2 regions of the Pseudonocardia alni genome follow, and region 2 is predicted to be linked to the other one. Evidence: riboswitches for the same ligand, from Rfam matches in the RefSeq annotation. Region 2 holds a riboswitch; the other holds the start of a gene.
The links. A riboswitch is a leader RNA that binds a small molecule or an ion and turns the genes downstream of it on or off. The one in region 2 is predicted to bind cobalamin.
Positions count from the first base shown of each region.

Region 1: it holds a riboswitch for cobalamin, as region 2 does, so the genes downstream of both, ATL51_RS07755 (hypothetical protein) here and ATL51_RS13955 (ribonucleoside-diphosphate reductase subunit alpha) in region 2, are expected to answer to the same signal.

Region 1 covers NZ_PHUJ01000003.1:1,479,743-1,495,290, forward strand. Annotated here, with positions in the region: gene ATL51_RS07710 (HAD hydrolase-like protein) at 1-529, shown strand, start outside; gene ATL51_RS07715 (MOSC domain-containing protein) at 695-1,597, shown strand; gene ATL51_RS07720 (CoA transferase subunit A) at 1,901-2,644, shown strand; gene ATL51_RS07725 (3-oxoacid CoA-transferase subunit B) at 2,647-3,273, shown strand; gene ATL51_RS07730 (cytochrome P450 family protein) at 3,363-4,571, opposite strand; gene ATL51_RS07735 (NAD(P)/FAD-dependent oxidoreductase) at 4,607-5,737, opposite strand; gene ATL51_RS07740 (hypothetical protein) at 5,994-6,203, shown strand; gene ATL51_RS07745 (4'-phosphopantetheinyl transferase family protein) at 6,327-7,034, shown strand; gene ATL51_RS07750 (DNA polymerase IV) at 7,042-8,502, shown strand; gene ATL51_RS07755 (hypothetical protein) at 8,522-8,893, opposite strand; cobalamin riboswitch at 8,929-9,115, opposite strand; gene ATL51_RS07760 (chloride channel protein) at 9,113-10,702, opposite strand; gene ATL51_RS07765 (MarR family winged helix-turn-helix transcriptional regulator) at 10,699-11,208, opposite strand; gene cobA (uroporphyrinogen-III C-methyltransferase) at 11,261-12,481, opposite strand; gene ATL51_RS07775 (cobalamin biosynthesis protein) at 12,478-13,017, opposite strand; gene ATL51_RS07780 (cobyrinate a,c-diamide synthase) at 13,032-14,396, opposite strand; gene cobO (cob(I)yrinic acid a,c-diamide adenosyltransferase) at 14,390-15,004, opposite strand; gene ATL51_RS07790 (putative cobaltochelatase) at 15,017-15,548, opposite strand, start outside.
Region 2 covers NZ_PHUJ01000003.1:2,796,904-2,812,451, reverse strand. Annotated here, with positions in the region: gene ATL51_RS13980 (ABC transporter substrate-binding protein) at 1-1,144, shown strand, start outside; gene ATL51_RS13975 (ABC transporter permease) at 1,141-2,085, shown strand; gene ATL51_RS13970 (ABC transporter permease) at 2,094-2,900, shown strand; gene ATL51_RS29405 (hypothetical protein) at 2,903-3,034, opposite strand; gene ATL51_RS13965 (DUF6925 family protein) at 3,121-4,113, shown strand; gene ATL51_RS13960 (ribonucleotide-diphosphate reductase subunit beta) at 4,219-5,307, opposite strand; gene ATL51_RS13955 (ribonucleoside-diphosphate reductase subunit alpha) at 5,304-8,189, opposite strand; cobalamin riboswitch at 8,320-8,522, opposite strand; gene ATL51_RS13950 (class I SAM-dependent methyltransferase) at 8,692-9,441, shown strand; gene ATL51_RS13945 (ABC transporter substrate-binding protein) at 9,442-10,962, opposite strand; gene ATL51_RS13940 (hypothetical protein) at 10,959-11,345, opposite strand; gene ATL51_RS13935 (class I SAM-dependent methyltransferase) at 11,378-12,166, opposite strand; gene ATL51_RS13930 (four-helix bundle copper-binding protein) at 12,281-12,643, shown strand; gene ATL51_RS13925 (ABC transporter ATP-binding protein) at 12,690-14,129, opposite strand; gene ATL51_RS13920 (ABC transporter permease subunit) at 14,126-14,917, opposite strand; gene ATL51_RS13915 (ABC transporter permease) at 14,914-15,548, opposite strand, start outside.

The sequences.
Region 1 (15,548 bases), 1.3 Mb from region 2:
CGGCACGCACCTGCTCGGCCCGCCGCTCTACCGCAGCCTGCCCCCGATCCTCGGCGACGAGGGCACCGCCGCCGTGCTGCCGGTGTACCGGCGGATCTACGGGGACGAGGACGGCTGCCTGGACTGCGCGCCCTACCCGGGTGTGGAGGAGCTGCTGCGCGCACTGTCCGCGGCCGGCGTGACCATGGCACTGGCCACCAGCAAGGCGGAGCCGTCCGCTCGGAAGATCCTCGCCCACCACGGCTGGACCGACCTGTTCACCGAGATCGTCGGCGACACCCGTGCCGCGGACCGGCCGACCAAGGGCGCCGTCGTCGCCGAGGCGCTGCGCCGGCTCGGGTCGCCCTCGGGTGCGGACGAGCCGCTGATGGTCGGCGACCGGCTGCACGACGTCGAGGGCGCCGCCGAGCACGGCCTCCGTTGTGTCGGAGCGGGCTGGGGCTACGCCGAGCCCGGTGAACTGGAGGCCGCCGGCGCGGAGACCGTGTACGCCTCGGCGGACGCGCTGCGGGTCGCCCTGCTCGACTGAGCCCGGCCCCGGCCGTCCCCACACTGCACCGTCCGGGTGAACCGGTCCCGGGCCGGAGCGCATCCGCGGCGGCTCGGGACCGTCACGGCCTCAGCTGAGACGCGCCCCGCGGACCCCTCCGTCCGGCCCGTGCCGGAGATGCGGACGGGCCGCTATACACCGGACATGACGGTCGCCGCGCTCTACCGCTATCCGGTCAAGTCGATGCTCGGGGAGTCCCTGACCCGGGCCACCATCACCGAACGGGGGCTGCTGGGCGACCGCGCCTACGCGGTGCTCGACAACGGGACCGGGATCATCGCCAGCGCCAAGGTGCCCAAGCGCTGGCTCGGCCTGCTCAGCTTCGCGGCCCGGTTCGTCGCCGAGCCGGTGGCCGGGGAGCCGCTGCCTCCGGTCGAGATCACCTTTCCGGACGGCTCGGTCCTGCGCAGCGACGACGAGGGACTGGACGCCGCGCTGTCCGCCGCGCTCGGCCGGGACGTGTCGCTGATCTCGGTGCCGCCGGAGGGCAGCTACTTCGAGGAACTGTGGCCCGACATCGAGGGCCTCACCCCGCAGCAGCTCGCGCCGCGCACGCTCATCGAGGACACGACGACCCGGCACGAGGACTCCGGCGAGATCATCAGCCGGTTCGACATCTCCGCGTTCGGGGCGCCGGGCACGTTCTTCGACCTGTCGTCGCTGCACGTGCTCACCGAGTCGACCCTGGACCGGCTCCGGGAGCTGAACCCGGACGCGACCTTCGACCCGCTCCGCTACCGCCCCAACATCGTGCTGCGCGACGAGGGGACGGGCTTCGTCGAGAACGACTGGCCCGGCAGCACCAGCGCCCTGGGCGACGACGCCCGGATCACGTTCTCCTTCGCCACCATGCGCTGCGTCATGACCACGCTCCCCCAGGGCGACCTGCCCGACGACCCGGACACCCTGCGGACGATCGCGAAGAACAACCGCATCGAGATCCCCCAGGTCGGCGGGGTCTGGGCGTGCGCCGGGGTCTACGCCGAGGTCGCCGCGGGCGGGGAGGTCGCCGTCGGCGACCCGCACACCGCCCCCGCCCCGGCGTGACCCACGCCGCGCCCGCCCGGCCGACGGTGCGCCGCGACGGCGGCGGTCGCCGAGATGCAGCTCAGCGGGGTGCGGGGCACCCTCGGGCCCCGCTGAGCTGCATCTCGACACCGCGGGACGGCCCCCCTGCCCCGGGGACGTCACCGGGATGCGGTCCGGGGCGGTCGGTCGGCCCCTCCGGCAGCCCTGAGCTGCACCTCGGCGCATGGACGACGGGTCCCGCCCTGTCGGGTGGTGTTCGTACAGCGAACACTTGTGCGTCTGTCGTACGCCGCGTACCGTCCTCGGCGACGGAGGTGCGTGATGGACAAGGTGGTGGCATCCGCCGCGGACGCGGTCGCCGACATCGGCGACGGGGCGTCGCTCGCGGTCGGCGGGTTCGGCATGTCCGGGGTTCCGACGGTGCTGATCGCGGCACTGCTGGAGCAGGGCGCGACGGACCTGGAGACGATCTCGAACAACCTGGGTGTCGACGGCTTCGGCCTCGGCACCCTGCTCGCCGCCGGGCGCATCCGGCGCACGATCGGCTCCTACGTCGGCAACAACAAGGAGTTCGCCCGCCAGTACCTGGCCGGTGAGCTGGAGCTGGAGCTGACCCCGCAGGGCACGCTCGCCGAGCGGCTGCGGGCCGGCGGCGCGGGCATCCCGGCGTTCTACACCCCGGCCGGGGTCGGGACGCTGGTCGCCGAGGGCGGGCTGCCCTGGCGCTACGCGTCCGACGGCTCGGTCGCCGTCGAGTCCCCGGCGAAGGAGACCCGCGAGTTCGACGGCGTGACCTACGTCCTCGAGCGCGCCCTCACCCCGGACTTCGCGCTCGTCCACGCCTGGAAGGGCGACCGGCACGGCAACCTGGTGTTCCGGCGCGCGGCGCGCAACTTCAACCCGGACTGCGCCGCGGCCGGGCGGACCACGATCGCCCAGGTCGAACACCTGGTCGACCCCGGGGAGATCGACCCCGACGCGGTGCACACCCCCGGTATCCACGTGCACCGCGTGCTGCACGTCCCCGGCGTCGAGAAGCCGGTCGAGTTCAGGACGGTGCGTTGACCATGACCCTCAACCGTGACGAGATGGCCGCCCGGGTCGCGGCCGAGCTGCCCGACGGCGCGTACGTCAACCTCGGCATCGGCATGCCGACCCTGGTGCCCGGACACATCCCCGAGGGCCGGACGGTGGTCCTGCACTCGGAGAACGGGATCCTCGGCGTCGGCCCCTACCCCACCGACGACGAGGTCGACGCCGACCTCATCAACGCCGGCAAGGAGACCGTCACCGTCGCCGACGGCGCCGCCTTCTTCGGCTCCGCGGAGAGCTTCGGCCAGATCCGGGCCGGGAAGCTCGACGTCGCCGTCCTGGGCGGGATGGAGGTCGCCGCGAACGGCGACCTCGCGAACTGGGCGATCCCCGGCAAGATGATCAAGGGGATGGGCGGGGCGATGGATCTCGTCCACGGCGCGCGCTCGGTGATCGTGATGATGGACCACGTCTCCAAGGACGGGTCCCCCAAGATCGTCGAGCGGTGCTCGCTGCCGATCACCGGCCTGGGCTGCGTCACGAAGATCGTCACCGACCTGGCCGTGATCGACGTGACGCCGGACGGGCTCGAGCTGGTCGAGACCGCGCCCGGCGTCAGCGCCGACGAGGTGCGGGAGAAGACCGGCGCCCCGCTGCGCTGACACCGCCCCGCCGCACCGACGGCTGCCCCCGCCGGTCCGGCACCGCCCGCCGGGCGCACCCCCCTCGGTCGCGCCCGGCGGCGGCGCCCTCAGGCGGGCTCGCCCGGCGTGACCGGCAGCCGGGACAGGCCCCGGACCAGCGTCGACTCGCGGTACACGAGCTCGGACGGATCGACGGCCAGCGCCAGGTCCGGCCGCTGGGCGATGAGCTTGCCGATGGCCACCCGCCCCTCGGTGCGGGCGAGCTGCGCGCCCAGGCAGAAGTGGATGCCGTGGCCGAAGAACACCCCCGACGACGAGTCCCGGGTGATGTCGAGCCGCTCCGGGTCCTCCAGCCACTCCGGGTCCCGGTTCGCCGCGGCGAGGCCCAGCATGACGGTCGACCCGGCCGGGATGGTCACCCCGGAGTACTCGACGTCCTCGCTGGCGAACCGCATCGGGGCGTTGGAGACCGGGGACTCGAAGCGCAGGAACTCCTCCACCGCCGAGGTGATCAGCGACGGGTCGGCGTGCAGCCGGGCGCGCTGCTCGGGGTGGGTCAGCAGGGCGAGCACGCCGTTGCCGATCAGGTTGACCGTGGTCTCGTGCCCGGCGATGAGCAGCAGCGTCGCCATGGCGACGAGCTCCTCGGCCGACAGGCGGTCGCCGTCGGCGTCGCTGACGGCGAGCAGGCCGGACAGCAGGGCGTCGTCGGGCTCGGTGCGCTTGCGCTCGATCAGCTCGGCGAGGTAGCCGTTCAGGCTGCCCATCGCGGCGAACTTCTCCTCCTGCGGGGAGTCGTCGACCATCACCGACGACCACGCCGAGAACATGTCGCGGTCCTCGGCGGGCACCCCCAGCAGCTCGCAGATGACCAGCACCGGGACGAGGAACGCGTACTGGCGCATGAGGTCGACGGGGCCCTCGGCGGGCAGCGCGTCGAGCAGCTCCTGGGTGATCTCCTCGACCCGGGGCTGCAGGTCGTTCATCCGCCGCACGGTGAACGAGCGGCCGACGAGCTTGCGCAGCCGGGTGTGGTCCGGCGGGTCCATCAGGATCATCATCGGGATCGGCGCGGCCGGCTGGCCCTCGCGCTGGTCGGCGGGGAGCGTCCAGCGCCAGTCCTTGCTCAGCCGCGGGTCGACGAACGCCGCACGGACGTCGGCGTAGCGGCTGAGCAGCCACGCCTTCCCGTCCGGCAGCGCGAGCTCGCGCACCGGCTCCTCGGTGCGCAGGGCCGCGTAGGCGGGGTGCGGGTCGGTCCAGAAGTCGCCCGAGAACAGGTCGTGCGTCTCGGTGCCGGTGGTGGTCAGCGCCATGGGGACCATGGTGCCAGCCATGGGTAAGCGACCGCTTACGTCAGTCGTGTGACCGAGCACACAGCGGGGTCGAGCTCGACGTCGGCCGGGGACGGGTGGCCCAGGACGACCGACGCGGCCAGCGCCGCCAGTGCCGGGGCGGACTCGATGCCCGACCCGCCCTGCCCCGCGACGAAGAAGAACCCCGGGTGCTCCGGGCGCGCGCCCAGCACCGGGGCGCGGTCGGGGGCGAAGGTCCGCAGCCCCGCCCACGCGGTCCGGACCGACCGCAGCCCGAGCGTGGTCGCCGAGCCCACCCGGTCCAGGGCGAGGGCGACGTCGAGCTCGTCGGGCCGCGCGTCGCCCGGCTCGGCCGGGGTCTCGTCGGCCGGGGAGACCAGCACGACGTCCGCCTCGGCCTTCAGGTACCAGCGCTCGGCGGCGTCGGCGATCATCGGCAGGACGGCACCGTCGACGGTGAGCACCGACGGGTCGCCGACCGGGCAGGCGGCGATCGTGCGCCGGTACGGGGTCAGCCCGGCGCCGGGTACGCCGGCCAGCGCCGCCACCGCGTCGGCCCAGGCCCCGGCCGCGTCGACGACCACTCCCGCCCGCACCCGGTGCCCGCCGGTCGTCGTCGCGCTCCAGCCGGAGCCGTCCCGGTCCAGCGCGGCCACCCGGGCGCCGCGCAGCACGGTGCCACCGCGGGCGCGCAGCCCGCGCCGGTAGCCGTCGTGCAGGGCCGCGGTGTCGACGTCGCAGGCACCGGCGGTCCACGCGGCCGCACGCGGGGCGCGGCGCAGCACCGGCGCGCGGCGCCACGCCTGCGCGGGGTCCAGGGCGACCGGGGCGCCGGGCTCGCCGTGCTGCTCGCGCAGCGTCGTGGCGAGGCGGTCGGCGGCCTGCTCGTCGTCCGCGAGGTGCAGGACCGCGCGCGGGGACAGCAGGGGCGGCGTGCCGAGCTGCTCGGGCAGCGCAGCGAACCGCGGCCCGGAGGCGTCGATCAGCGCGCGGAACGGGCCGGAGCCGTGACCGGGGATGTAGGTGGCGGCCGAGCGGGCGGTGGAGTGGACCGGCAGGTCCTGCTCGGCCTCGGTCAGCACGACGCGGGCGTGCGCGGCCAGCTCCCACGCGACCGACACCCCGGCGATGCCGCCGCCGACCACCAGCACGTCCGCCGTCTCCATGCCCGCGACGATAGGTCGGCGGTCCCGGGGAAAACCGGTGGCCCCGGCCGGGCGGTCGTCGTAGCGTCGCCGCCATGCTGATCCGGTTCCTCTGAGCGGCCCGCGGAGTCGACCTCCGCGCCCTCCGCCGCCGGCCCGTGACGTCCACCGGGCCCGGAACCGTCGCCGCCCTCGTGCGGCCCTTCCGGCGTCCCCGCGTGTGTCACCGGCCCTCCGCACCCGGTCCGAGTCCGATCCGATGCTCCGAGGAGGTCGTATGCCCACGACCCGCCACACCCCTGTCCCCACCGCCGACACCGATCCCGCCGGGGCGCCCACCCCCGCCAACCGCGCCGAGCGTCGCGCGGCGAGGCGCGGCCGGTCCGGCGCGCCGGACGGCCCGCCGGCACCGCGCACGGCAGGGCCGGCCCCGCAGGCCCGCCCGGCCCACGTCCGCACGGACTTCGCCGCCCGCCGCAGCGGCTGAGGGCACGGGCACGATCACGGATCGGGCACCGGGGACGTCGGCGGGCGACCCTCCGCGTGCCCGATCCGTGATCACTCCCGGCGGTGCGGCCCGGCGCGGGGGCGACGTGGAAGGCTGGACGCCGTGACCGTCACCGTCTGGTGGGCCGCCCCGGCCGATCCCGGCGACCGCGCCGACCTCGTCGCACTGCTGGACGCCCATGAACGTGAGCGGCTCCTCGCACTGCGCAGGCACGAGGACCGCGCCCGCTACCTCGCCGCGCACGCCCTGGCCCGGATCGTGCTCGCCGAGCGGCTCGACACCGACCCCGCCGCGCTCGTCCTGGACCGGACCTGTCGCTGCGGGGAGCCGCACGGCAAGCCGCGCCTGGCCGGGCGCGGCGACGACCCCGGCTTCTCGCTGACCCACTCCGGCGCGCTGGTCGGCGTCGCGGTCGGGACCGGCCCGGTCGGCGTCGACGTCGAGGCGCACCGCCCGCTGTCCGGCCTCGACGGCCTCGTCCGGCACGCCCTCTCCCCCGCCGAGCTCGCCGCGGGCACGCCCGACGGCACCGGGTTCCTGGTCACCTGGACCCGCAAGGAGGCGCTGCTCAAGGCCACCGGCGAGGGCCTGTCGAGCCCGATGGACGCGATCACGCTGTCCCCGCCGCACGCCCCGGCCCGGGTGCTGGGCTGGACCGGCACCGGCGGGAACTGGTGGGTCGCCGACGTCGCCACCGGCCTCGACGACCACCCGGGCGCCGTCGCCGGGGCGGGACCGGTGGCCCCGGTCGTCACCGTCGCCGACGGCGACGCGGTCCTGTCGGTGCGCCGGGGCACGATGCACGGGTGATGGTGAGGTGACCGCGGCGGCCGACCGCTGGGTGCTGCATCTCGACATGGACGCGTTCTTCGCCTCGGTCGAGCAGCTGACCCGGCCCACCCTGGCCGACCGGCCGGTCCTGGTCGGCGGCGCGGGACCGCGCGGCGTCGTCGCGGGGGCGAGCTACCAGGCGCGGGTGTTCGGGGCCCGCTCGGCGATGCCGATGGGGCAGGCGCGGCGGCGCTGCCCGCACGCGACCGTCCTGCCGCCCCGGTTCTCGCTGTACAAGGCGCTGTCCGAGGAGGTCATGGCCGTCCTCGGCGAGTTCTCCCCGGTGCTCGAGCCGGTGTCGGTCGACGAGGCGTTCGTGGAGCCGCCCGACCTCGTGGGGGCCTCCCCGGACCGGGTGCGGGAGTGGGGCACCCGGCTGCGCGGCGCGGTGCGCGAGCGCACCGGGCTGCCCGCCTCGGTGGGGGCCGGGTCGGGCAAGCAGGTCGCGAAGATCGCCTCCGAGCTGGCCAAGCCGGACGGGCTGCGGGTGATCGCCCACGCCGAGCAGGCCGCCGTGCTCGACCCGCTCCCGGTGCGGTCGCTCTGGGGCATCGGACCGGTCTCCGGCGAGGCGCTGCGGAAGATCGGGATCGAGACGATCGGACAGCTCGCCGCGATGGACGCCCGCGAGGTCGCCGGGGTGCTGGGCGGTGCCGTCGGGTCCGAGCTGCACCGCCTGGCCCGCGGTGTCGACGACCGTCCGGTCGCCCCGCGCGGCGCGGCCAAGCAGATCAGCGCGGAGACGACCTTCGACACCGACCTGACCGCGATGAGCGCGGTGCACACCGCGGTGGAGTCGATCTGCGTCGCCGTGCACCGGCGCCTGGTCGCCGACGGCCGGACCGCCCGCACCGTCACGGTGAAGGCGCGGACCGGGGACTTCGCCACCCACACCCGGTCCGAGACGACCCCCTTCGGGACCCGGGACCTGGCGACCCTGGTCGCGGTGGCCCGACGGCTGGCCGAGGGCGCCGTCGGCGAGGGCGGGGTGCGGCTGCTGGGGGTGTCGGTGTCCGGCTTCGGCGACGAGCCGCCACTGGCGCTGTTCGACGCGGTGCCCTCGGAGAGCGGGTGGACGACGGCCCAGGCCCCCGACTCACCGCCCGCGACCGCCGGCCCGGCCGCCGCGGCGGGGGTGACCGTGCTCGACGCATTCCCGGAGAACGACGCAGCCGGCGGGACCGGCGCGACCGAGGAGCCCGGCGACGCGGTCGGGCCGCTCCGCCCGGACCGGCCCGACCGCGAACCCGACCCGGACCGGCCCTGGCGCGCCGGCGACGACGTCGCCCACCCCGAGCACGGCCACGGCTGGGTCCAGGGCGCCGGGCACGGGCGGGTCACCGTGCGGTTCGAGACCGCGCTCACCGGCCCCGGACGCACCCGCACGTTCGACGCCGCCGACCCGGGCCTCACCCGGGCCGACCCGCTGGGCAGCTGGCGGGCCTGAGCCCGGGCCCCGGGTGGGTTCAGCCGATCAGCGGGCTGCGGTGCGGCGGTGCGACGCGGCTGCCCTCGGCGATCCGGGCGCGCAGCGCGGGAGCGGTGCGGGCCAGCCCGTCGAGGACGGCGCCGAGCGCGGCGTCGCCCGCGGGGTCGCCCCCGACCAGCAGCACCGCGGCCTCGGCGGGCCCGGCGGCGGCCCAGGCCCCGATCCGGGCGACGGCGTCGCGCGGCGTGACCGGCTCGACCCGCCACGCCTCGGCGTAGAACAGGGCGGTCGACTCGGCCTGCGGGAAGGCGAAGACCGTCCCGGCCTCCGCCAGCAGGTCGTGCGCACCCGTGCGGGGCGCGTCGTCGCCGGACGGGTCGGTACCGAGCACCACCAGGTCGTGGCTCATCGCATGTCCTCCTCGAGGGTCCGCGCCCTCATCAGTGGGAATCCGCGACGACGGGCAGTGTCCTGGCTCCCGGATCGGTACGCCCTCCCCGGCCTTCCCACCCTCGCGGGCGGTGGCGCCGGTGTGGGGAGGGCACTCCCCGGTGACAGTGGCGGGACCGCGCCGGACTCGCACCGGCTTCCTGTTCCGTCGTCGGCCGGAGCCCATCACGCGACCGGGTCAGCGGTCAACCGTCCCGCGCCCGGCCACTCCCCGCAGATGGTCGAGCAGGTCGTGCTCGGTCAGCGTCCCGAGCAGCGGCCCGTCCGGCCCCTCCCGCACGGGCAGCGCCGCCCCCCGGTGCGCGGCGAGCACCCCGAGGACGTCGTGCACGGAGCCGTCCGGGTCCAGGACGGGCAGCTCCGGGTCGGGCGTCGTGCCGTCGGCGGGCCGCATCACCTGGGCGACGACGACCCGGCGCAGCGCCTCGTCGGTCGGGGTGTCGGCGGCGAGGTCGATCCCGCGTCGCAGCAGCTTGAGCGTGTAGATGTTGTCCCGCGACACCAGGTTGGACAGGCCGGTTGCCAGGACGACGGCGGCCATCAGCGGCAGGATCAGGGCGTAGTCGCCGGTGAGCTCGAACACGATGAGCACCGCGGTGATCGGGGCGTGCGCGGCCCCCGCGAACACCGCCGCCATGCCGACCAGGCCGAACGCGCCGGGGTGCAGGTCGAGCGCCGGGAACAGGGCCGCGGCGGCGTAGCCGAAAGCGGTCCCGGCGGTGCCGCCGACGAACAGCGACGGCGCGAAGACGCCGCCGGACCCGCCGATGCCGATGGTGAGACTGGAGGCGAGGATCTTCCCGACGACGAGCAGGAGCAGGAACCCGACGACGTACCGGCCGCCGATCGCGGCCTCCAGCACCGGGTAGCCCACGCCGTACATCTGGGGCAGCGCCAGCAGCAGCCCGCCGAGCAGCAGCCCGCCGACGGCCGGGCGCAGCCACTCCGGGCCGCGCCAGACGGCGTCGCAGGCGTCCTCGACGGCGTAGAGGATGCGGGCGAAGGCCCAGCCCAGCAGCCCCGCGAGCAGCCCGAGCAGCGCATAGAGCGGCAGCTGGGCGGGGCTGCCCAGGTCGAAGTGCGGCAGGGTCAGGATCGCGCGGTCCCCGGCGATCACCTCGGCGACGACGTTCGCGACCACGGAGCTGATCACCAGCACGCCGAAGGCCTCGGCGCTGAACGACCGCAGGATCAGCTCCAGGCCGAACACCACCCCGGAGATCGGGGCGTCGAACGTCGCGGAGATCCCGCCCGCGGCGCCGCAGGCGACCATCAGGACCAGCCGGGTGGCGGGTACCCGCAGCCACTGCCCGATGGCCGAGCCGAGCGCGGAGCCGATCTGCACGATCGGGCCCTCCCGGCCGACGGAGCCGCCGGTGCCGATGCAGATCCCCGACGCGAGCGCCTTCACCGCGGCGACGGTGGCCGGGATCCGCCCGCCCCGGCGCGCGACGGCGAGCATCACCTCCGGCACCCCGTGCCCGCGGGCCTCCGGCGCGAACCGCTGGACCAGCGGGCCGTACACGAGGCCGCCGAGCACCGGGGCGACGAGCAGGAACCAGACCCCCAGCCCGGGCAGGTGCGGCGAGGCGACCCGGCCGGCGTCGGAGAAGTCCTCCCGACCGGTGACCAGCCAGGTGACACCGAGGATCAGCTCGTGGAACAGCACCGACCCGATGCCGGCACCGATCCCGATGACCGTCGCCAGGCCGACGAGCCCCGGCCGGGTGCCGACGAGCGCGCGGTGCAGCGCGCGGACCGCGGTCACCGGGCACCGTCCTCGGCGGGCACGGGCGCGACGGCCCAGTCGGTCTCGCCGACCTCGCCCGCGGCCTCCGCGAAGCGGCGCAGCGCGTCGCGGACCGCGGTGCGCTCGGCGGCGGGCAGCGTCGCGAGCAGCCGGTGCATCTCGGCGCGGCGCAGCCGGGTGACCTCGTCGACGAGCGCCCGCCCGGCCGGGCTGAGCGCGACGGCGACCTCGCGGCGGTCGTCACCGGTGCGGGTGCGCGCGACGAGGCCGCGGGTCACCAGCCGGTCGCACATCCGGGTCGCCGTCGACGCCGACACGGTCAGCGCCCTGGCCAGGTCGGCCGGTCGCCGGGTGCCGTACTGGGCCAGCACGACCAGCGCGCGGTACTGGGGCAGGGTCACGTCGCCGGCCGTGTCACCGCCGGTGTGCTCGCCCGCGGCGGCCAGGGACCGGGCCACCACGGAGAGCATCGCCCGGCTCGCGGTCATCACCGCGTCGACGACGTCATCGATCTCGTCCGTCACGCCCGCGATCGTTGCATATTGCAAACTTGCAATGTGCAACGAGTTGCCGGGGTCACCCCCCGACGGGCGCCTGCAACCCCGCGACGGGCCCGATCACGACGATTGCCGGCGGGCTGATCTCCTGCTCGGCCGCGACCTGCTCGGCGGTCTCCAGGGTGGCGCGCACCGATCGCTCGATCCGGGTGGTGCCGTCCTGCACGATCAGGACCGGGGTGTCGGCGGGCCGGCCGTGGGAGATCAGCGCCTCGGCGAACTTCCCGAGCCGCTCCACGGCCATCATCAACACGATCGTGCCGGTCATCCGGCCCAGCGCGGTCCAGTCGGTGAGGCTGCGCGGGTCACCCGGCGCGACGTGCCCGGACACGACGACGATCTCGTGCGCGACCCCGCGGTGACTCACCGGCGTGCCGGCGACGGCCGGTGCGGCGAAGGCGCTGGTGATGCCCGGGACGACGGTCACCGGCACCCCGGCCGCGGCGCACGCCTGGACCTCCTCGAACCCGCGGCCGTAGACGAACGGGTCGCCGCCCTTGAGGCGGACCACGAACTTCCCGGCCCGGGCGTGGGAGATGAGCAGCTCGTTGATCCGCTCCTGGGCCATGGCGCGGCCGTAGGGGATCTTGGAGGCGTCGATGACCTCGACCTCGGGGGACAGCTCGTCGAGGATGTCGCGCGGGCCGAGCCGGTCGGCGACGACGACCTCGGCGCGGGACAGCAGCCGCCGTCCGCGCACGGTGATCAGCTCCGGGTCGCCCGGACCGCCACCGACCAACGCGACACCGGCCTGCGGGGGCTCGGCCGACTCGTCGACGACACCGGCGGCCAGTGCCTCGACCAGCGCGGTGCGCACGGCCGCGGACCGCCGGTGCGCGCCCCGGGCCAGCACGCCGACGGTGAGCCCGTCGTAGCCGCCGGTGGCAGGGGTGACCGCGGTGCCCTTGTCGCCGTCGTCGGCGCGGACGCAGAACACGCGGTCCCGCTCGGCCTCGGCGACGACGGCGGCGTTGGTCGCGGCCTCGTCGGTGGCGGCGATCGCGTACCAGGCGCCGGCGAGGTCGCCGTCGGTCCAGCGGCGGGCCGTCCAGGTGATCTCCCCGGCCGAGGCCATGCCCTCGACCGCCGGGGTGACCTCGGGCGAGACGACCTCGACGACCGCTCCCGCGGCGATCAGGCGGGCGACACGGCGCTGGGCGACCTGTCCCCCACCGACGACGACGGCCCGGCGGCCGGCCAGGTCCAGCCCGACCAGGTACTGCTCGTGGTGCGCGTTCAACGACGTTCCTCTCCCGGACTCCGACGCCCGGCGGTGGCAGCGGCTCCCTGCGCGGGCCCTCCGCTCGACGGCGACGCCGGACGATAGCCGGGCCCGCATGTTTCGGAGGAGGCCCCGGAGGGCAATCCCACATCCGCCGATCCGGCGGCCACGGCGATGGTGACGCCCTGACCAGCGGTTTTACCGACGATCAGGTGGGCCCCGTCGCCGGCAGCGAGGAGCGCGGCGGCCTCTGCGACGGATGGGGTCCCGACGGCCGCGGCGACCCGGGCATCCGGCCGCGGTACCGCGACCGCGGCCAGCGCGGCGGCCGCGAACCCGTGCGGCTCCCGCGGTGCGACGGCCGCCCGCAACCCCGGTTCCGATGCCCGCCGGTCCAGGGTGGCGACGACGGCGTCCCCGAGCTCCAGCCCGTGCGCGGCGGCGACCCGGTCCAGCAGCGCGCGCACCGCGGCCTCGGACGTGCCCGGCCGCAGCCCCACCCCGACGGTGATCACCGGTCGTGGAGCGGAGCGCTCGGCACGCGGACGCTCCACTCCACGACCGGTGATCATGCGAGCGCGGCCGGGGCCCCGGCGCGCGCCGCCGCGACGAACCGGGCGACGGCGCCGGGCACACCGGCCGGGTGGGTGTGCAGGAACGACGCGTGCACCCGGGCGTCGACGTAGCCCTCCGGCTCGCCGCCGCGCCACGCCCAGGCGGGGGCGGCCCCGGCCCGCGGGGTGACCGCGCACCGGTGGAACTCGTGCGCCCCGGCCCGCTCGCCCGCCGCGAACAGTGGCGACGCCGACACCGCGACCGCGTCGCGGTAGCCGAGCGTGAGCCGCGGGGTCATCCCCGCCGACGCGTCGAGGACCCCGCACATCGGCGTCCCGTCGAGGTCGCGGCACAGGTACAGCAGCCCGCCGCACTCGGCGTGCACCGGCGCCCCGGACGCGGCCAGCGCGGCGACCTGCGCCCGCAGCGGCGCGTTGTCCCCGAGCGCGCCGACGTGCTCCTCGGGGAAGCCGCCGGGCAGCACGAGCGCGGCCGTGCCCGCCGGGAGCGCGGGGTCGCGCAGCGGGTCGAAGGTCACCACGTCGGCACCGGCCGCGGTGAGCAGCTCGGCGTGCTCGGCGTAGCCGAACCCGAAGGCCGGGCCTCCCGCGAGCGCGACCACCGGACGTCCCGGGACCGGGTCCGCCCCGAGCTCGGCCGCCGGGTCCCAGACGGGTCCGTCGGGCAGCGGGCGGGCGAGCGCGAGGACGGCGTCGAGGTCCACGTGCTCGGCGACGAGCGCGGCCATCGCGTCCACCGCGGCGGTCGCGGCGGAACCGTGTTCGGCGGCGGTGACCAGGCCCAGGTGCCGCGAGGGCACCGCCAGCTCGGCCCGGCGCGGGACCGCGCCCAGCACCGGGAGCCCGACCTCCTCGGCCGCGGCCCGGCAGACCTGCGCGTGCCGGTCGGACCCGACCCGGTTGAGGATCACGCCCGCGACCTGCACGGACTCGTCGAACGAGCGGAATCCGTGCAGCAGCGCGGCCAGCGACCGGGACTGTCCCCGGACGTCGACGACCAGCACCACCGGCGCCCCCAGGGTCGCCGCGACCTGTGCGGTGGACCCGGCGCCGTCGGCGATGCGGCCGTCGAACAGGCCCATCACCCCCTCGACGACGGCGACGTCGGCGTCCCGGGCGCCGTGCCGGGCCAGCGGCGCGAGCCGGTCGGCGCCCTGCAGGACGACGTCGAGGTTCCGGCCCGGGCGGCCCGCGGCGAGGGTGTGGTAGCCGGGGTCGATGTAGTCCGGCCCGATCTTGAACGGTGCGACCCGGGTGCCGCGCCGCGACAGCGCGGCCATCAGCCCGGTCGCGACCGTGGTCTTCCCGCTCCCCGACGACGGCGCCGCGACGACCAGCGCGCGGGCCGTGGTCACCACTCGATCCCCCGCTGGCCCTTCTGCCCGGCGTCCATCGGGTGCTTGACCTTCGTGGTCTCCATGACCAGGTCGGCGGCGTCGACCAGGGCCTGCGGGGCGTCCCGGCCGGTGATGATGACGTGCTGCTGCCCGGGCCGGTTCGTGAGCACGTCGACGACCTCGTCGACGTCGATCCAGCCCCACTTGAGCGGGTAGGTGAACTCGTCGAGCACGTACAGGCGGTGCGCCTCGGTCTCGATCCGGCGGCGGATCTCGGCCCAGCCCTCGGCGGCGTCGGCGGCGTGGTCGGTCTCGCTGCCGGCCTTGCGCGACCAGGACCAGCCCGAGCCCATCTTGTGCCACTCGACGGGCCCGCCCTGGCCGGTCCGCTCGTGGACCTCGCCCAGGGCGCGGAACGCCTCCTCCTCGCCGACCTTCCACTTCGCGGACTTGACGAACTGGAACACCCCGATCGACCAGCCCTGGTTCCAGCCGCGCAGCGCCATCCCGAACGCGGCGGTCGACTTCCCCTTCATCACCCCGGTGTGCACCACCAGCAGCGGCCGGTTGCGACGCTGGCGGGTGGTGAGCCCGTCGGTGGGCGTGACGGACACCTGTCCCTGCGGCACGGTGGTCTCCTCTCAGGCGGCGCGGGCGGACCGGGTCTCCCGGACCAGGTCGCCCACGCTGTCGGCGGTCAGCTCGTCGAGGGTCACCAGCTCGCCGCCCGCGGCGGCGGCGAGCGGCGCGGCGAGCCCGAGGCGGACGTGGCCCGCCTCGCAGTCGACGACGACGGTGTGCACCCCGTCCGCGGCCAGCAGCCCGGCGGCGCGGCGGGAGTCGGCGACGGGGTCCCCGCCGTCGCGGGCGGCGACGGTGGCCCGCCCGTCGGTGAGCAGCACGACCAGCGGGCGGCGGCGCGGGTCGCGGCGGCGCTCGGCGTCGAGCACGGCGCGGGCCTTGAGCAGCCCACCGGCCAGCGGGGTCCGCCCGCCGGTGCGCAGCCGGGACAGGCGCTGCTGGGCGGTCGGCACCGACGACGTCGGCGGCAGCGCGAGCTCCGCCTCCCGGGCCCGGAAGGTGACCAGCCCGACCTTGTCCCGGCGCTGGTAGGCGTCGCGGAGCAGGCCCAGCACGGCCCCCGAGACGGCGGTCATCCGCCTGCGCGCGGCC
Region 2 (15,548 bases):
GGCGATCCGGGGCATCGGCTTCGCCGTCGCCCCCGACGGCGCCGACGCCGTGCGGATCACCACCACCGAGCCCGACCCGGTGATGCCGCTGCGCCTGTCCAGCGGCAACCTCGGCATCCTCGCGCCCGCCGCCTACGCCGGCGGCGGGGCGCCGCGCTACCTGCGCACCGGGACCGGCCCGTTCGTGCTGGACTCGGTCAGCGGTGCCGACTCCGCGCAGCTGGTCCGCAACGACGACTACTGGGGCGAGCCGGCGGGTGCCGCCCGGGTCACCGTCCGCTACGTCGAGGACCCGCAGGCCCGTGCGCTGGCGGTCCGGTCCGGCGACGTCCAGTTCGCCGAGGGCCTGCCCCAGGCCCAGCTCGACCAGGTCCGCTCGGCCGGGGCCGAGGTCGTCGAGTACCCCAATGCGCGCACCGTTCTGCTGCAGCTCAACCAGTCCGCGGCGCCGTTCTCGGACCTGCGGGTCCGCCAGGCCGTCACCGCGGCGATCGACCGCCCGGTGCTGGCCGAGCAGGTCCTCGCCGGGGGCGCCGCACCCGCGGCCGACCTGTTCGGTGCGGCCGTGCCCTGGGGCGAGACCGCGCCGCCGCCCGGGGCCGACGTCGCCCGCGCCCGGCAGCTGCTCGCCGAGGCCGGCTACACCGAGCAGAACCCGCTCACCGTGCGGCTGTGGACCTTCCCGAACCGGCCCGAGCTGCCCGCGCTGGCGAACGCGATCCAGGCGATGCTCGGTGCCGCCGGGGTGAAGGTCGACATCACCGTCGGGAACTACGAGGCCCAGGAGCCGAAGGTCCTCGCCGGTGACTACGACATGTTCCTCAACTCGCGCAGCTACCTGTCCGACTTCCCGGACGCGGCGAGCACGCTGACCTCGGACTACACCTGCGACGGCAGCTACGCCGTCGACCAGTACTGCAGCCCCGCCTACGACGCGCTGGTCGACCGGCTCAACTCCACCGAGGACCCGGCGGCCCGCCAACAGCTGTTCCGCGAGGCCGCCGCGATGCTGACCCGCGACGCCGTCGGCGTCATGGTCGTGCACCCGCGCAACACCGCCGTGCTGCGCGGCGCCACGGGCTTCGTCCCCGATCCGCTGCAGATCCGCCCGGTGCTGCCGCAGCTCTCCCCGACCACGGGGTGATCGGGCTCCTGCTGCGCCGGCTCGTCGTCGTCGGGCCGGTGCTGCTGGCCGCGTCGGTGCTGGTGTTCGCGCTGCCGCGGCTGGCCGGCGTCGACCCGGCGCGGGCGGTCCTGCGGGCCCGCAGCGCCGAGGCGGTGCCGGACCCGGTGACCGAGGCGCGGCTGCGGTCCTCGCTGGGGCTGGACGCGCCGGTCACCGAGCAGTACCTGCGCTGGCTGGGCGGGGTGCTGCGCGGCGACCTCGGCCACGGCTACGTCGCCCGGACCCCGGTCGCCGGGCAGATCGCCGACGCCGCGGCGGTCTCCGGGCTGCTCGCGGTGCTCGCGCTCGCCCTCGCGGCGGTCGTCGGCATCCCCGCCGGGGTCTACGCGGCGCGCCGGCCCGGCGGATTGCTCGACCGGTTCCTCGGGCTGGGCACGGTCGCCGGGGTCGCGGTGCCGGAGTTCGTGCTCGCCCCCTGGCTGGTGCTCGTGTTCGCGGTGTGGGCCGGGGCGCTGCCGGCGCTCGGCTGGGGCGACCCCGCCCACCTGGTCCTGCCGGTGCTGACCCTCGCCGCCTACCCGGGGGCCCTGGCCGCGCAGCTCGTCCGCGCCGAGACCGCCGGGGTGCTGACCCGGCCGCACGTGCTCGTCGCCCGGGCCAAGGGCCTCGGTGCGCACCGGGTCCTGTGGCGGCACGGCGCCCGGCTCGCGACGACGTCGGTGACCGCGCTGGCCGGGATGTTCGTCGCCGGGCTGCTGGGCGGCTCGGTGGTGGTCGAGGTCGTGTTCGGCATCCCGGGGCTGGGGCGGCTGCTGCACCGGGCCGTCGTCGCGCAGGACCTGCCGGTGGTGCAGGCGGGCACGCTGCTCGTCGTCGCGGTCGCGGTGGTCGCGGGGGTGCTGGTCGAGGTGCTGGCGACGGCGCTGGACCCGGTGCTGCGCTCGGCGGGGTCACGGTGAGGCCCCGGGTGCGGACGGCGTGGTGGGTCGCGGCCGGGGTGGCCGCCCTGGCCCTGGCCGCGCCGGTGCCGATGCTCGTTCCGGCGGGCCTGCTCTCGGTACTCCTGCCCGACCCCGACGCCGTCGACTTCGCCGGGATGCTCGCCGGGCCGTCCGCGGCGCACCCGCTGGGCACCGACCAGCTGGGCCGGGACCTGCTCGCGCGCACCGTCCACGGCGGACGGCTGACGGTCGGGCTGGCGCTGTCCGCGGTGCTGGTCACCGGGGTGTCCGGGGTGGCCGTCGGGTCGCTCGCCGCGGTCGCGGGCCCGGTCGGGCGGGCGGCGATGCGGGTGGTCGACGTCCTGGCCGCGATCCCGGTGGTGCTGTTCGGGCTGCTCGCCGCGGTCGCGCTGGGTCCGGGTGTCGGGTCGCTGCTGGTGGCGGTCACGGTGATCGCCTGGACCCCGTTCGCCCGGCAGGCCTACCTGCTCGCGCTCGCCGAGCGGCAGCGGGAGTACGTGACGGCGGCGGTCGCCCTGGGCGCAGGGCCCGGGCGGGTCCTGACCCGCCACGTCGCGCGGAACCTCGTCCCGCCGCTGGCCGCGCACGCCTGCGTCCGGTTCGCGAGCACCCTGCTCACCGTCTCCGGGCTGTCGTTCCTCGGGCTCGGTGTCCAGCCGCCGACCGCGGAGTGGGGCGCGATGGTGGCCGAGGGCCGCGAGTACCTGTTCGGCGCGCCGCAGGTGGTGCTCGTGCCCTCGCTGGCGGTCGTGCTGACGGCCGGGACGGCCCTGTGGTGGGGGCGCCGGTGGGAACGGGTGGGTGCCCGGTGAGCTCAGGCCGCGTGGCCCTGCCCGCCCGCGGGTTCGAGGGGCCTGCCCAGCTCGGGGAACCAGCGGAACGCCTCCGGCCTGCCCTCCCAGTCGCAGCCGGCGCACTCCGGGCCGGCGTGCGGGTGCTCGTCCACGATGCCTCCCGATCGTTGTTGCCATCACTGTGCAGCAGAGTGTGTCGGGGTGTGAACCCTCCGGTCGGAGGGGCAGGGTGAGGGACGTGGGCGATGGGGACGACGTGGCCGGGCTGCTGAGCGCGTACCTGGCCGACCCGTACGCGGGCTGGAGCATGGGGGCGCCCGGCGCGATCGCGGAGTTCGTGCGGACCCCCGACGAGCCCGTCGGGCCGTCCGGGCCGGGTGCGGTCGTCACCGCGCGCGGCGGGATCCGGATCGAGCCGCACCCGTCGACCCGGCCGCTGGCCTACCGGACCCCGGTCGGCCCGCGCCAGCACTGGAACCACGCGGTCGCGCTCTGTCTGCCCGCGCCCGCGGCCCGCGGGTCCGCGCGGAGGGTCGTCACCGTGCTCGGGCCCGACCGCTCCGCGCTGCGGCGGGCCGACCGCGACGCCGTGCTCGTCGACCTCGGGCTGGGCACGACCACGGTGGACGCCTGCGTGCGCACGGCCGATCCCGACCTGCTCGGGCTGCTGCACCGTGCCGCGGGCGGCCCGCTCGACGGCGGGCTGACCGCCGCACTGGTCGCGGCGGGCCCGCACCGCGTGTTCACCACCGCGCTCGGCCGGGTCGAGGTGTACGCCGCGATCCCGCCGCCCGAGGGCCGCTCCCCGGACGGACCGCACACCCACCTGCTCCCGCACGTGCTGCGCGAGGGCCGCACGCACGCGGCGACCGTGCCCGTGCCCGCCGGTCACCTGCCCTGCGCGCACCTCTACCCGGCGCACCCGCTGACCGACCTCACCGGGGGTCCGATCCCGTTCGACCCGACGCGGGCGGCCGCCTTCGACGGCCTGCTGGAGCGGTTCGGCGACCCGGGCCAGTGGGCGGTGACCGCCGGGGTGGTCCGGGCGGTCGCGGCGGGGGAGGCGCCCGGGCCGCGTCCGGCGACGGCGCCCGGCCGGGCCGCGCAGGCGGTCGCGCTGCGGGTGCTCGCCGTCGCCGGTGGGGCGGACCCGGCCGTGCTCGACGCCTGGCGCGGCCGGACCGGTTCGGACGGGCTCCTCGACCCGAGCGGCGACCGCAACGCCGGCTGACGGCCCTCAGACCTCCGCGGCCGGTTCGGTCGAGCGGGACGTCGGCGATCGCGACGAGCGGCCCGGAGGTGCTGCCGGGCCGGTCACCCGGCCCGGCCCACCCCCTCAGTCCCAGTCCAGCGACCCACCCGTCCGGTACTCAGTCACCCGCGTCTCGAAGAAGTTCTTCTCCTTCCGCAGGTCCATGGCCTCGCTCATCCACGGGAACGGGTTCTCCGGCTCCCCGAACAGCGGGGCGAGCCCGATCTGCTCGGCCCGCCGGTCGGTGATGAACCGCAGGTAGCGCTCGCAGGACTCGGCGGTCAGCCCGAGCATCCCGCGCGGCATGGTGTCGCGGGCGTAGGCGACCTCCAGCTCACACGCCTCGTGCAGCATCGTCCGGATCTCTGCGGCGAAGTCGGCCGTCCAGAGGTGCGGGTTCTCGATCGTGATCTGGTTGATGCAGTCGATGCCGAAGTTCAGGTGGATCGACTCGTCCCGCAGGATGTACTGGTACTGCTCGGCGATGCCCACCATCTTGTTGCGCCGGCCGAGCGCGAGGATCTGCGCGAACCCGGTGTAGAACCACATGCCCTCGAACACCACGTAGAACGCGACGAGGTCACGCAGGAACGCGCGGTCGTTCTCCGGGGTGCCGGTCCGGAAGTCCGGGTCGGACAGGGCCCGGGTCCAGCGCAGCGCCCAGGCGTCCTTCTCGGTGATCGAGGGGACCTCGCGGTACGCGTTGAACAGCGCCCCCTCGTCGAGCCCGAGCGACTCGCACACGTACTGGAACGTGTGGGTGTGCACGGCCTCCTCGAACGACTGCCGCAGCAGGTACTGCCGGCACTCGGGGTTGGTGAGGTGCCGGTACACCGCGAGCACGATGTTGTTCGCGACCAGCGACTCCGCGGTGGCGAAGAACCCGAGGTTGCGGGTGAGCATGAGGCGCTCGTCGTCGGTGAGCCCGCCGGGGGAGCGCCACAGCGCGATGTCGGCCTGCATGGCGACCTCGGTCGGCATCCAGTGGTTGGCGCAGCCGGCCAGGTACTTCTCCCAGGCCCAGGTGTACTTCAGCGGCAGGAGCTGATTGACGTCGGCGCGGGCGTTGATCATGCGCTTGTCGTCGGCGGCGACGGGGGCGGCGCCGCGTGCGATCTCGCCGAGCCCGCTGGTGTCGGCGCCGGTGCGACGGTAGGTGGTCGGGGTGCTCACTGGCAGGCCTCGCAGTCGGGGTCGTCGACCGAGCAGGCGGCGCCCGGGTCGAGGTCGGGGGCTGTGGCGGGCACGGCGGTCGCCGGGAGCGCGGGCACGGCCGCCGCGGGCGACGCGGCAGGGGCGGCCGGGGTGCTCGGCACGCCGGTCAGCCGGCCGTCGGTGCCGGTGAGGGTGGACTTCTCCACCGACGTCGCCGCGCGGGTGCGCAGGTAGTAGGTGGTCTTGAGCCCGGAGCGCCAGGCGAGGCGGTAGAGCTCGTCGAGCGCCCGGCCGCTGGGGGCGGCGAGGTAGAGGTTCAGCGACTGCGCCTGGTCCAGCCACTTCTGCCGGCGCGAGGCGGCGGCCACGAGCCGGCGCGGCTCGATCTCGAACGCGGTCGCGTAGAGCTCCTTCAGGTCGGCGGGGACCCGGTCGATCTCGGCCAGCGACCCGTCGAAGTACTTGAGGTCGGCGACCATCACCTCGTCCCACAGCCCGCGGTCCTTGAGGTCGCGGACCAGGTGCGGGTTGATCACCGTGAAGTCGCCGGACATGTTCGACTTCACGTAGAGGTTGAGGTGGATCGGCTCGATCGACTGCCCGACCCCGCAGATGTTCGAGATCGTCGCGGTGGGCGCGATCGCGAGGACGTTGGAGTTGCGCATCCCCTGTGCGACGACCTTCTCCCGCAGCGACGCCCAGTCCAGCGTGGACGACCGGTCGACGTCGAGCTCGCCGTCGCCGCGGGCCGCGGCCAGCAGCTCGAGCGAGTCCAGCGGCAGGATCCCGCGGCTCCACAGCGACCCGTCGAAGCTGGCGTAGCGGCCGCGCTCGACCGCCAGGTCCGACGAGGCGGTGATCGCGTGGAACGACAGCGCCTCCGCGCTGCGGTCGGCGAACTGCACCGCCGCGTCGCTGCCGGGCGCGATGCGCTGGGTGAACAGCGCGTCGGAGAAGCCCATCATGCCCAGGCCGACCGGGCGGTGACGCAGGTTGGACCGGCGGGCCTCTCCGATCGTGTAGAAGTTGATGTCCACCACGTTGTCGAGCATCCGCACCGCGGTGGTCACCGTGCGGCGCAGCTTGTCCGCGTCGAGCCCGTCCGGCGTGACGTGCGCGGCCAGGTTCACCGAGCCGAGGTTGCAGACCGCGACCTCGCCCTCGTCGCCGGCGCGGGTGTTGAGGGTGATCTCGGTGCACAGGTTCGACGAGTGCACCACGCCCGCGTGCTGCTGCGGGCTGCGCAGGTTGCACGGGTCCTTGAACGTGATCCACGGGTGCCCGGTCTCGAAGAGCATGGTCAGCATCCGCCGCCACAGCTCGACCGCGCGCACCGTGCGGTGCACCCGGATCTCGCCGCGCGCCGCGGCCGCCTCGTACTCGCGGTACCGCTGCGCGAACGCGGTGCCGTAGAGGTCGTGCAGGTCGGGGACCTCGTCCGGGGAGAACAGGGTCCACTCGCCGTCGGCCTGCACGCGGCGCAGGAACTCGTCGGGCACCCAGTTCGCGGTGTTCATGTCGTGGGTGCGGCGACGGTCGTCCCCGGTGTTCTTGCGCAGGTCGAGGAACTCCTCGATGTCGACGTGCCAGGTCTCCAGGTAGGCGCACGCGGCGCCCTTGCGCTTGCCGCCCTGGTTCACCGCGACAGCGGTGTCCCCGGCGATCTTGAGGAACGGCACCACACCCTGGGAGACGCCGTTCGTACCCCGGATGTGCGCGCCGAGTCCCCGGACCGGGGTCCAGTCGTTGCCCAGCCCGCCGGAGTACTTCGCCAGCAGCGCGTTGTTGCGGTAGCCGCCGAAGATCGACTCCAGGTCGTCGTCGACGGTGGTGAGGAAGCACGACGACAGCTGCGGGCGGGTGGTGCCGGAGTTGAACAGCGTGGGAGTGGAGGCCATGAAGTCGAAGCGCGACAGCAGCTCGTAGAACTCGACCGCCCGCGCCTCGCGGTCGACCTCGCGCACCGCCAGGCCCATCGCGACCCGCAGGAAGAACGCCTGCGGCAGCTCGAAGCGCACGCCGCGCTCGTGCAGGAAGTAGCGGTCGTAGAGGGTCTGCAGGCCGAGAAAGCCGATCTGCAGGTCGCGCTCCGGGCGGATCGCGGTGGTGACCCGGTCCAGGTCGAAGGTCGCGAGCTCGGGGTCGACCAGGCCGATCGCGATGGCGTGGCGCAGGTAGTCCTTCGTGTAGGCCGCGTACCGCTCGGCCATCGTCGCGTGGTCCGGGGTCTCCCGGGCGCCCGACAGGTGCGACACGGCCTCGGCGCGCAGCCGGTCCAGCAGCAGCCGCGAGGCCACCAGGGAGTACGCGGGCTCGCGCTCGACCAGCGTGCGCGCGGCCAGGACGAGGGCCTGGGCCAGCTCGTCGGCGGTGATGCCGTCGTAGACGGTGCGGTCCAGCTCGGCGAGCACCCTGTCCGGGGTCACGTCCTCGACGCCGGCGCAGGCCTCGTCGAGCACCGCGGCGACGCGGATCCGGTCCAGCGGGGCCCGGCTGCCGTCGGGGTGGGTGACGTGCACGACCGGGGCGTCCGCGGCGGCGGTGTCCCCGCCGTCGTGCGCGCGGGCCCGGGCCTGCTGCTCGCGGTAGAGCACGTAGGAGCGGGCGACCTTGTGGTGGCCTCCGCGCATCAGGGCGAGCTCGACCTGGTCCTGGATCTGCTCGACGTGCACGGCGTGCGCCGGGTGCCGGGTCAGCGCCGCGACGACCTGGTCGGTCAGTCCGGCCACGAGGTGGTGCAGCCGCGACGACGCCGCGCCCGAGTCCCCCTCGACCGCCAGGAACGCCTTGGTCGTCGCCACCGAGATCTTCGTGGCGTCGAACCCGGTCTCGGACCCGTCGCGCCGGATGACGCGCAGGGCCGGTGGTGCTGCTGCCGGTGCAGCGGTGGAAGCCGTCACGGGCTCTCTCCTCGCGAGTCGCCGTTCCTCCGGGGGCGGGCGCGGTACGAGGAGGCGGTGGGTCCCGTGTCGTCGGCGGCCCACCACACCCTGGCGCCGTCCCACGAGGCCCCGGAGCAGCGCACGCCGGTCGGCGCGCGCACCGGCGGCAGGTCTTCGGACTCACGGGCGCACTGCACGCTCCTACTGGCCGTCGCTTCCCGGGATCGCTCCCAGTGCTGTTGACGGCGGTCGTTCCCGTTCACCGCTGCGGGGCAGTCCCGGATTCCCACCGGGTTCCCTCTTGCCTCACCGGCCCGTGCGGACCGGTGAACCACCAGCGCTCCGGACACTACATCTGGGGTCCGCACACGATCGACCCCCCTATCGGTTCCGGTTTCGACGACCGTCGAGTCACGCACGGTGAACGTCGCCGGTCACGGGCCCGGCGGTCCCTTCCGTTCGACGGGTCCGCGCGGATACCGTCGGTCGCACTGTTGCCACCGTTGTGCAGGAGAGTGCGATGACCGCCGGGACGGACCTCGACGCCGAGCACTGGCTGCGCCGGTGGGACGCGCAGCAGGAGCGCTACATCCCCGACCGGGAGGCGCTGTTCGCGCTGGCGCTCGACGTCGTCGACCGGCTCGCCGGCACCCCCGCCCGGCTGCTCGACCTCGCCTGTGGGCCCGGGTCGTTCGCGGCCCGCGCGGCGGCGCGCTGGACCGGGGCCGAGGTGGTCGGCGTCGACGTCGACCCGGTCATGCTGGAGCTGGCCCGGCGGACCACCGGCGAGCGCGTCCGCTGGGTCGACGCGGACCTCTCACGTCCCGGGTGGACCGACGCCGTCGGCGGCGGGCCGTTCGACGCGGCCGTCTCGGCCACCGCCCTGCACTGGCTGCCCGAGCACGCGCTGCCCGGGCTCGCGCAGCGCCTCGCGTCCGTGCTGCGCCCCGGCGGGGTGTTCGTGAACGTCGACACCCTGCTCGCCGACCCCGCCCGGCCGCGCCTGGCCGAGCTGACCCGGACCCTGCGGGTCGAGCGCACCGACCGGGGACTGGCGACCGGCGAGGACTTCCGGACCTGGTGGGACGCGCTCGCCGACGAGCCCGCCCTGGCCGACGGGTTCGTCGAGCGGGAGCGCCGCTTCGCCGGCCGGGTCACCGGCGGGTCGTCGCTGCCGGCCTGGGAGCAGGCGCTGTCCGGCGCCGGGTTCGCCGAGGTCGGGACGCTCACCCAGACCTTCGACCGGCGGACCCTGGTCGCGATCCGCTGATCACCCGAGCCGGGCGCGCGCGAAGTTCGCCCAGGCGAGCGTGTTCGGCCGGGCCGCCTCCAGCCCGGTGAGCCCGGTCGCCACGCCGACGTTCCAGTCCCGCACACCCCACACCAGGGCGCCCGAGTCGGCGCGCAGCAGACCGAGGATCCGGGCGAACGCGTCGGTGCGCGCGGCGTCGTCGGTGGTGGCGACGGCGGAGTGGTAGAGGCGGTCGATCTCCGGGCTGCGGTAGCCGGTGAAGTCGTAGGTCGGGGTGCTGGTCAGCATCCGGCGTCCGATGTAGTCCGGGATCGGCAGCGAGCCGGTGCTGTTCTGGGAGAACACGCCTTGCTTCCGGATGGCCCGGAAGTAGCCCGACGACGGCAGCGGCCGCGCCGTGACCCGCAGCCCGACCTCGCCGAGCTGGCGCGCGACGAGTGCGGTGGCGGCGTCGAAGGTCGGGTCGGCGCCGCTGGTCTGCAGCTCGATCGCCGCCCCCTGCGCCCCGGCCTCGGTGACGAGCGCGCGGGCCCGCGCGACGTCCCGTGCCACCGGGCCCACCCCCGCCGGGTGGTAGCGCAGTCCCTGGCCGAACATGTCGTCGCCGACCCGGCCGCGCCCGAGCAGCACGACCCGCACGAGCTCCTCGCGGTCGATGCCCAGCCGCACCGCCTCGCGCAGCCGCGGGTCGGAGAACGGTGCCCGGTCCACCCGCATCACCAGGAACTGGCTCGCCGAAGCCGGCGCGGACAGCGCCGAGGTGCGCTGCTCGCCCCCCAGCCGGGCGGCGCCGGTGGGGGTGAGGTCGTGGGCGTAGTGCACCTGGCCGGACAGCAGGGCGCCGATCCGGGCGGCCTCGTCGTCGACGGGCAGGAACTCCAGCTCACGCACGCCGGGCGCGCCGTCCCAGTGGTCCTCCGACGCGGTGTAGACGGTGGACCCGCCCGGGGTGAACGACGCGAGCCGGAACGGCCCGGTCCCGTTCGGACGGTCGGACGACGTCGTCCCGGCCTTGACGATCTCGGTACCGGGCGCGCCCCAGGCCAGCGGGAACAGCGTGTTCGGCCGGGTCAGCACCAGCTCGACCTCGGTCGGCGACACCGCCCGCGAGGCGGCCGCGTCGAGGTCGCGGAACAGGGTCGCGGCGATCGCGGTGGTCGCCGGGTCGGTGATGCGGGCCAGGGTGGCGAGCACGTCGTCGGCGGTGAGCGGGGAACCGTCGTGGAAGCGGGCGGCGCGCAGCCGGATCCGCCACCGCCGCCCGGTCGCGTCGCTCTCCCAGGACTCGGCCAGCCGCGGCTCGGGGGTCATGTCCTGCGACCACCCGGTGAGGGTGTCGAAGCACGCCTTGGCCCGGGCCTGGTCGACGTAGAGCGGCAGGACGTGCGGGTCCAGCGACTCGCGCGAGCCGCCGGTCGCGAAGGCGACCCGCAGCCGCTCCTCGCCCGTCCCGCCGCCGGAGCAGCCGGTGAGGGCGAGCGCGGCGACGCCGAGCGCGCCGGTCAGCACCCGGCGCCGGGACAGCTCGGGCGGGGTCATCCGGCGGCCCGCCCGGTGTCCGAGGCGCGCAGGCCGGGGGTGAACACGTGCCCGTCGAGGACGGCCGGGCGGGGCGCCGTACCCGGTCCGCCCGCGCGGACCCAGTCGGCGACGGCGTCGGTCGTCGCAGCGTCCAGGACCGCACGCAGCCACACGGGCCGCGCACCGGCCCGTCGCGCGGCCGGAGTGGGTCCGACCACGACGACGTCGGAGTCGGCGCACGGGCCGAGGCACTCGCTGGTCCGCAGCCGCGCGTGGCCCTCGATGCCCCGGGTGAGCCGGTCGAGCAGCCTGTCGTGGTGGGGCCGGTCCAGGCCGGGGTGCTTGCGACCGGAGCCGCAGCAGCAGCCGCGGCAGACGATGACGGCGGGGAGCGCGACCATTCCGCGACACTACGTCACATCTGACCAGATGTTCAGGTGTTGCCGACGGTGGCGGTCGCCACCAGGAACTCCGCGTCCAGTCGTACCGGCCACCCCGCCGGGCCGGTCATCTCCTCGACCTCGGTGAACATCTCCGCCGCGCGGGCCCCGCCGAGACCGGCCGCCGCGGCGGCGTGCACGGGCGAGTGGGCGAGCAGGAACGCCGTCATCGCCGCGGGGGAGTCGAAGTGCCACGGCAGTGTCCGGGTGACGACGCCGACGTCGGTGAAGGCGGCCAGGCGGTCGCGCACCATCTCGGGGCGGCCCCAGTCGAGCGGATCGGCGAGCCCGGGCGGGGCGGGGGAGTGCCGGCGCATGACGCGGGTCATCCGCCCCATGAAGCCGTCCGGGGTCCACGCGGTCAGGCCGAAGCGTCCGGCCGGGGTGAGTGCCCTGCGTACCTGGGCCAGGGCCACCGCTGGGCGCGGGGCGAAGATCAGGCCGAAGCTCGAGAGCACGATGTCGGCGCAGGTCGGGGGCAGGGGCAGGTCCTCCACGTCGGCCTCCAGCCACACGACGCCGGAACCCGCGGTCCGGCCCCGGCCGAGCGCGACCATCCGCGGGGACAGGTCGGTCGCGAGGACTGCGGCACCCCGCTCCCGCGCGAGGGCGGCGGCCGATCCCGTACCGGCCGCGACGTCGAGCACCTGGTCGTGTGGACCGGGCGCGAGTGCGTCGACGAGGTCGTGGGCGGCGGGTGCGAAGCGGTCCGCCAGGGCGGGGTAGTCGGCGTCGCCCCACATCCCGCGTACGGCGTCGGTGTACCCGGAGATGTCGTCCATGGGCGGACTGTAACGACAATCGTTCCCGACAGATAGGCGGTGTGCGTCCCGGGAACGCCCGGTCCGGGACCGCCGTACCGTCCGCGGCGCCCTGCACCGAGGAGAGGAACAGCAATGAGCCACCACGTCCTGGAGGCCGCCGGCGTCACCACGCCGGCGTCGATCGTCGAGAAGCTGCACGACGCGGAGCGTGCGAGCACCGCCTGCGCCTCGGCGATGGCTGCCACCGGAGGTATGGAGCGCGAGGTCCTGCTCGCCCTGGACTGTGCGGACCTGTGCTCGGCGGCGGCCCGGGTGCTGGGCCGTCGCACCGGGGACGAGGCGGTCGCGGAGGCCGCCGCGTCGGCCGCCGCCGTCGCCTGCGAGGCCAGCTCGGCCGCCTGCGGTTCGCACGCCGACCACCACGAGCACTGCCGGCTGCACGCCGAGGCCACCGCGGAGACGGCGGCCCTGCTGCGCGAGCACGCCGGAGCCTGACCGGCGCATCGCCGGGGCGCGGCCGTTGTCGGGGGGCGGGACGGGGTCAGACGGCCGGCACCGGCTCCGGGGGCACGGTCGTCCGCCCGTCGGCCAGGGCGAGTGTCCGGTCGGCGTCGGCGATCGTGACCGGGTCGTGGCTGACCAGGACGAGGGCGAGGCCGTCCTCCCGGCGGGCGTGGCCCAGCTCGTCGAGCAGCAGTCGCCGGTGCTCACCGTCCTGCGCCGAGGTCGGCTCGTCGGCCACCAGCACCGACGGCCGGGCCAGCAGTGCGCGCGCGACCGAGGCCCGCTGCAGCTGTCCGCCGGACAGTCCGCCCGGACGGCGGGCGACCGTCTCCCCGGGCAGCCCCAGCCGGTCGAGCAGAGCGAGTGCTTCGGTGTGGGCGTCCGCGTGGGAGGACCCGCGCAGCAGCACCGCGGGCCGGGCGACCTGGTCCAGGACCGAGCGGTGGTCCAGGAACGCCGACCGGCAGTCCTGGTGGACGTACTGCACCGTCCCGCGGCCGGGCTCCGTTCCGTCGACCAGTACCCGTCCGGAGTGCGGGACGAGTCCGGCGAGCGCACGGCCCAGTGTGGTCTTGCCCGCGCCGGACGGCCCGACGACGGCAAGGCACCGGCCCCGCTCCAGCGTCAGATCCACATCGGACAGCAGGGTCACCCCGGATCCCGTCCGGACCGTGAGGCCGCGCACCGCGAGCAGGGCAGCACCGACCCCGGCCGGCCGGCCCCGCGCCGGGGTGACCTCGGCCGGCGCCCCCGCCGGGCCACGGCGGACGACCCGGCCGCCGTGGAGCTCGAGCACCTCGACCGTGGGCCCGGCGGCGGCGATCCGGCGGATCGCGTCCAGGTCGTGGGTGAGCAGCACCAGCGCGGTGCCGGACCCGGCGAGGGTGCACAGCCGGTCGAGGACGGCACCACGGGTGACGGGGTCCAGGCCGGTGGTCGGCTCGTCGAGCACCACCGCACCGGGCCCGGTGACGAGCGTCTGGGCCAGCGCCATCCGCTGCTGCTGCCCGCCGGAGAGCTGGTGCGGGAAACGGCGCAGCAGCCCGGGTTCCGCGCCGAGCCCGGCCCGTTCCAGGGCGGAGGCCACCGCGGTGTCCCGGGCCGCCCGGTGCGCACGGCCGCGGCCGTGCGCGGTCGCGGCGAGTTCGTCGAGCACCGGTCCGGTCCGGCGCACCGGGTCCAGCACGACGCCCGGGTGCTGGGGCAGGTGGCCCACCCGTCCCGCGCGGGCCGTGCGGAGTCCGGCCGGGTCGTGGCCGAGCAGCTCGGTGCCGCCGGCGCGCACCGAGCCGGCCAGACCGATCCCGGGATTCGCCTCGCCGAGCAGAGCGAGTCCCAGGGTGGACTTGCCCGCCCCGGACGGCCCGACGACCGCGAGCACCGCGCCCGCGGCCAGCTCCAGGTCCACCCCGTCGAGCAGGACGGCGCCGTCCGCGGTGTGTGCGGACAGCCCCGCGGCCCGCAGGACCGGGGTCACGCTGACGCCCCCGTCCGGTCGGCGACCCGGTCGACGAGCAGGTTCGCACCGGCGGCCAGCGAGATCAGCAGGGACGCGGGCGCCAGCAGTGCGGCCGGGGCCAGGAAGAGCGACGCGGTGTTCTGCTCGATCACCACGGCCCAGTCGACGGTGTCCGGGGGCAGCCCGACGCCGAGGAAGTTCGCGCTCGCGAGCAGCGTCAGCACCAGGACGGCGCGTGTCCCGGCGTCGACGAGCACCGCTCCGGAGACGAACCGTCCGGTCTCCAGCAGGTGGATCCGCCACCACGGTTCGCCGGAGAGCGCCATCGTCTCCAGCGCGACCCGGCGGGCCGGGGCGGCGGCCGCGCCGCGGACGAGCCGGACCACCGCCGGGAGCTGGACGAGCGCGGCGGCGGCCAGTAGCCAGCCGATCCCGCGCCGCCCGGTCCCGGCGAGCACCAGCAGCACCAGCAGCGAGGGCAGGACCAGCAGGAGGTCCAGCACCCACTGGGACAGCGCAGCCATCCGGCGCCGGGTCGTGGCGGCGAGCGCGAGGCCGAGCGGCACACCGACCAGATAGGTCAGGGCGAGCGCCCCCGCGGTCAGCAGCACCACCGTCGTCCCGCCGGTGAGGGCGAGCCCGAGCACGTCGCGGCCCAGGGCGTCGGTCCCCAGCGGGTGGCCGGGGCCCGGGGGCAGCAGCGCCCCGGGCGACGGCAGGTCCCCGCGCAGCGCCGGCGCGAGCAGCGGCCCGGCCAGGGCGAGGAGGAGCGGGACGCCGACCAGGAGCAGGGCGAGCACGGTCACGGGGCCTCCTCGCGGGTGGGTGTGAGCCGTGCGGCCACGACGTCGACGACGAGGTTGACCCCGATCGTCGTGGCCGCGAACAGCAGCGCGTACCCCTGGATCATCGGCAGGTCGCGCAACTGCACGGCCTGCACGAAGCCGGCGCCGACGCCGGGCAGCGCGAACAGCGCCTCGACCACCACGACGCCGCCGAGCATCCCGTCCACGACCCGGGCCAGCTGCTGCAGCGACGGCGACACCGCGCCGGGCAGTACGTGCCGGGTCAGGACCACACCCTCGGGCAGCCCGAGTCGCCGCAGGTGCGCGACGTGCGGTGACCGGTCGGTCTGCACCACGCCCAGCCGGATCTGCCGGGACAGCCGGCCGAGCTGCGAGGACACCAGCACCGCGACCGGGAGCACCAGGACCGCCGGCGTGAGCAGCGAGCCGCCGCCCGCCGTGGCCGGCAGCCAGCCGAGCTGCAGCGAGAACACCCCGACCAGCAGCAGGCCGAGCGCGAACTCCGGTGCCGCCTGCAGCGCGGCGACGACGCCGGTGGAGGCCCGGTCACCGGCACCGCCGGGCCGGCGCCCGGCGACCACGCCGACCGCGACCGCGAGCGGAACCGTCACCAGCAGGGCGAGGCCGCCGA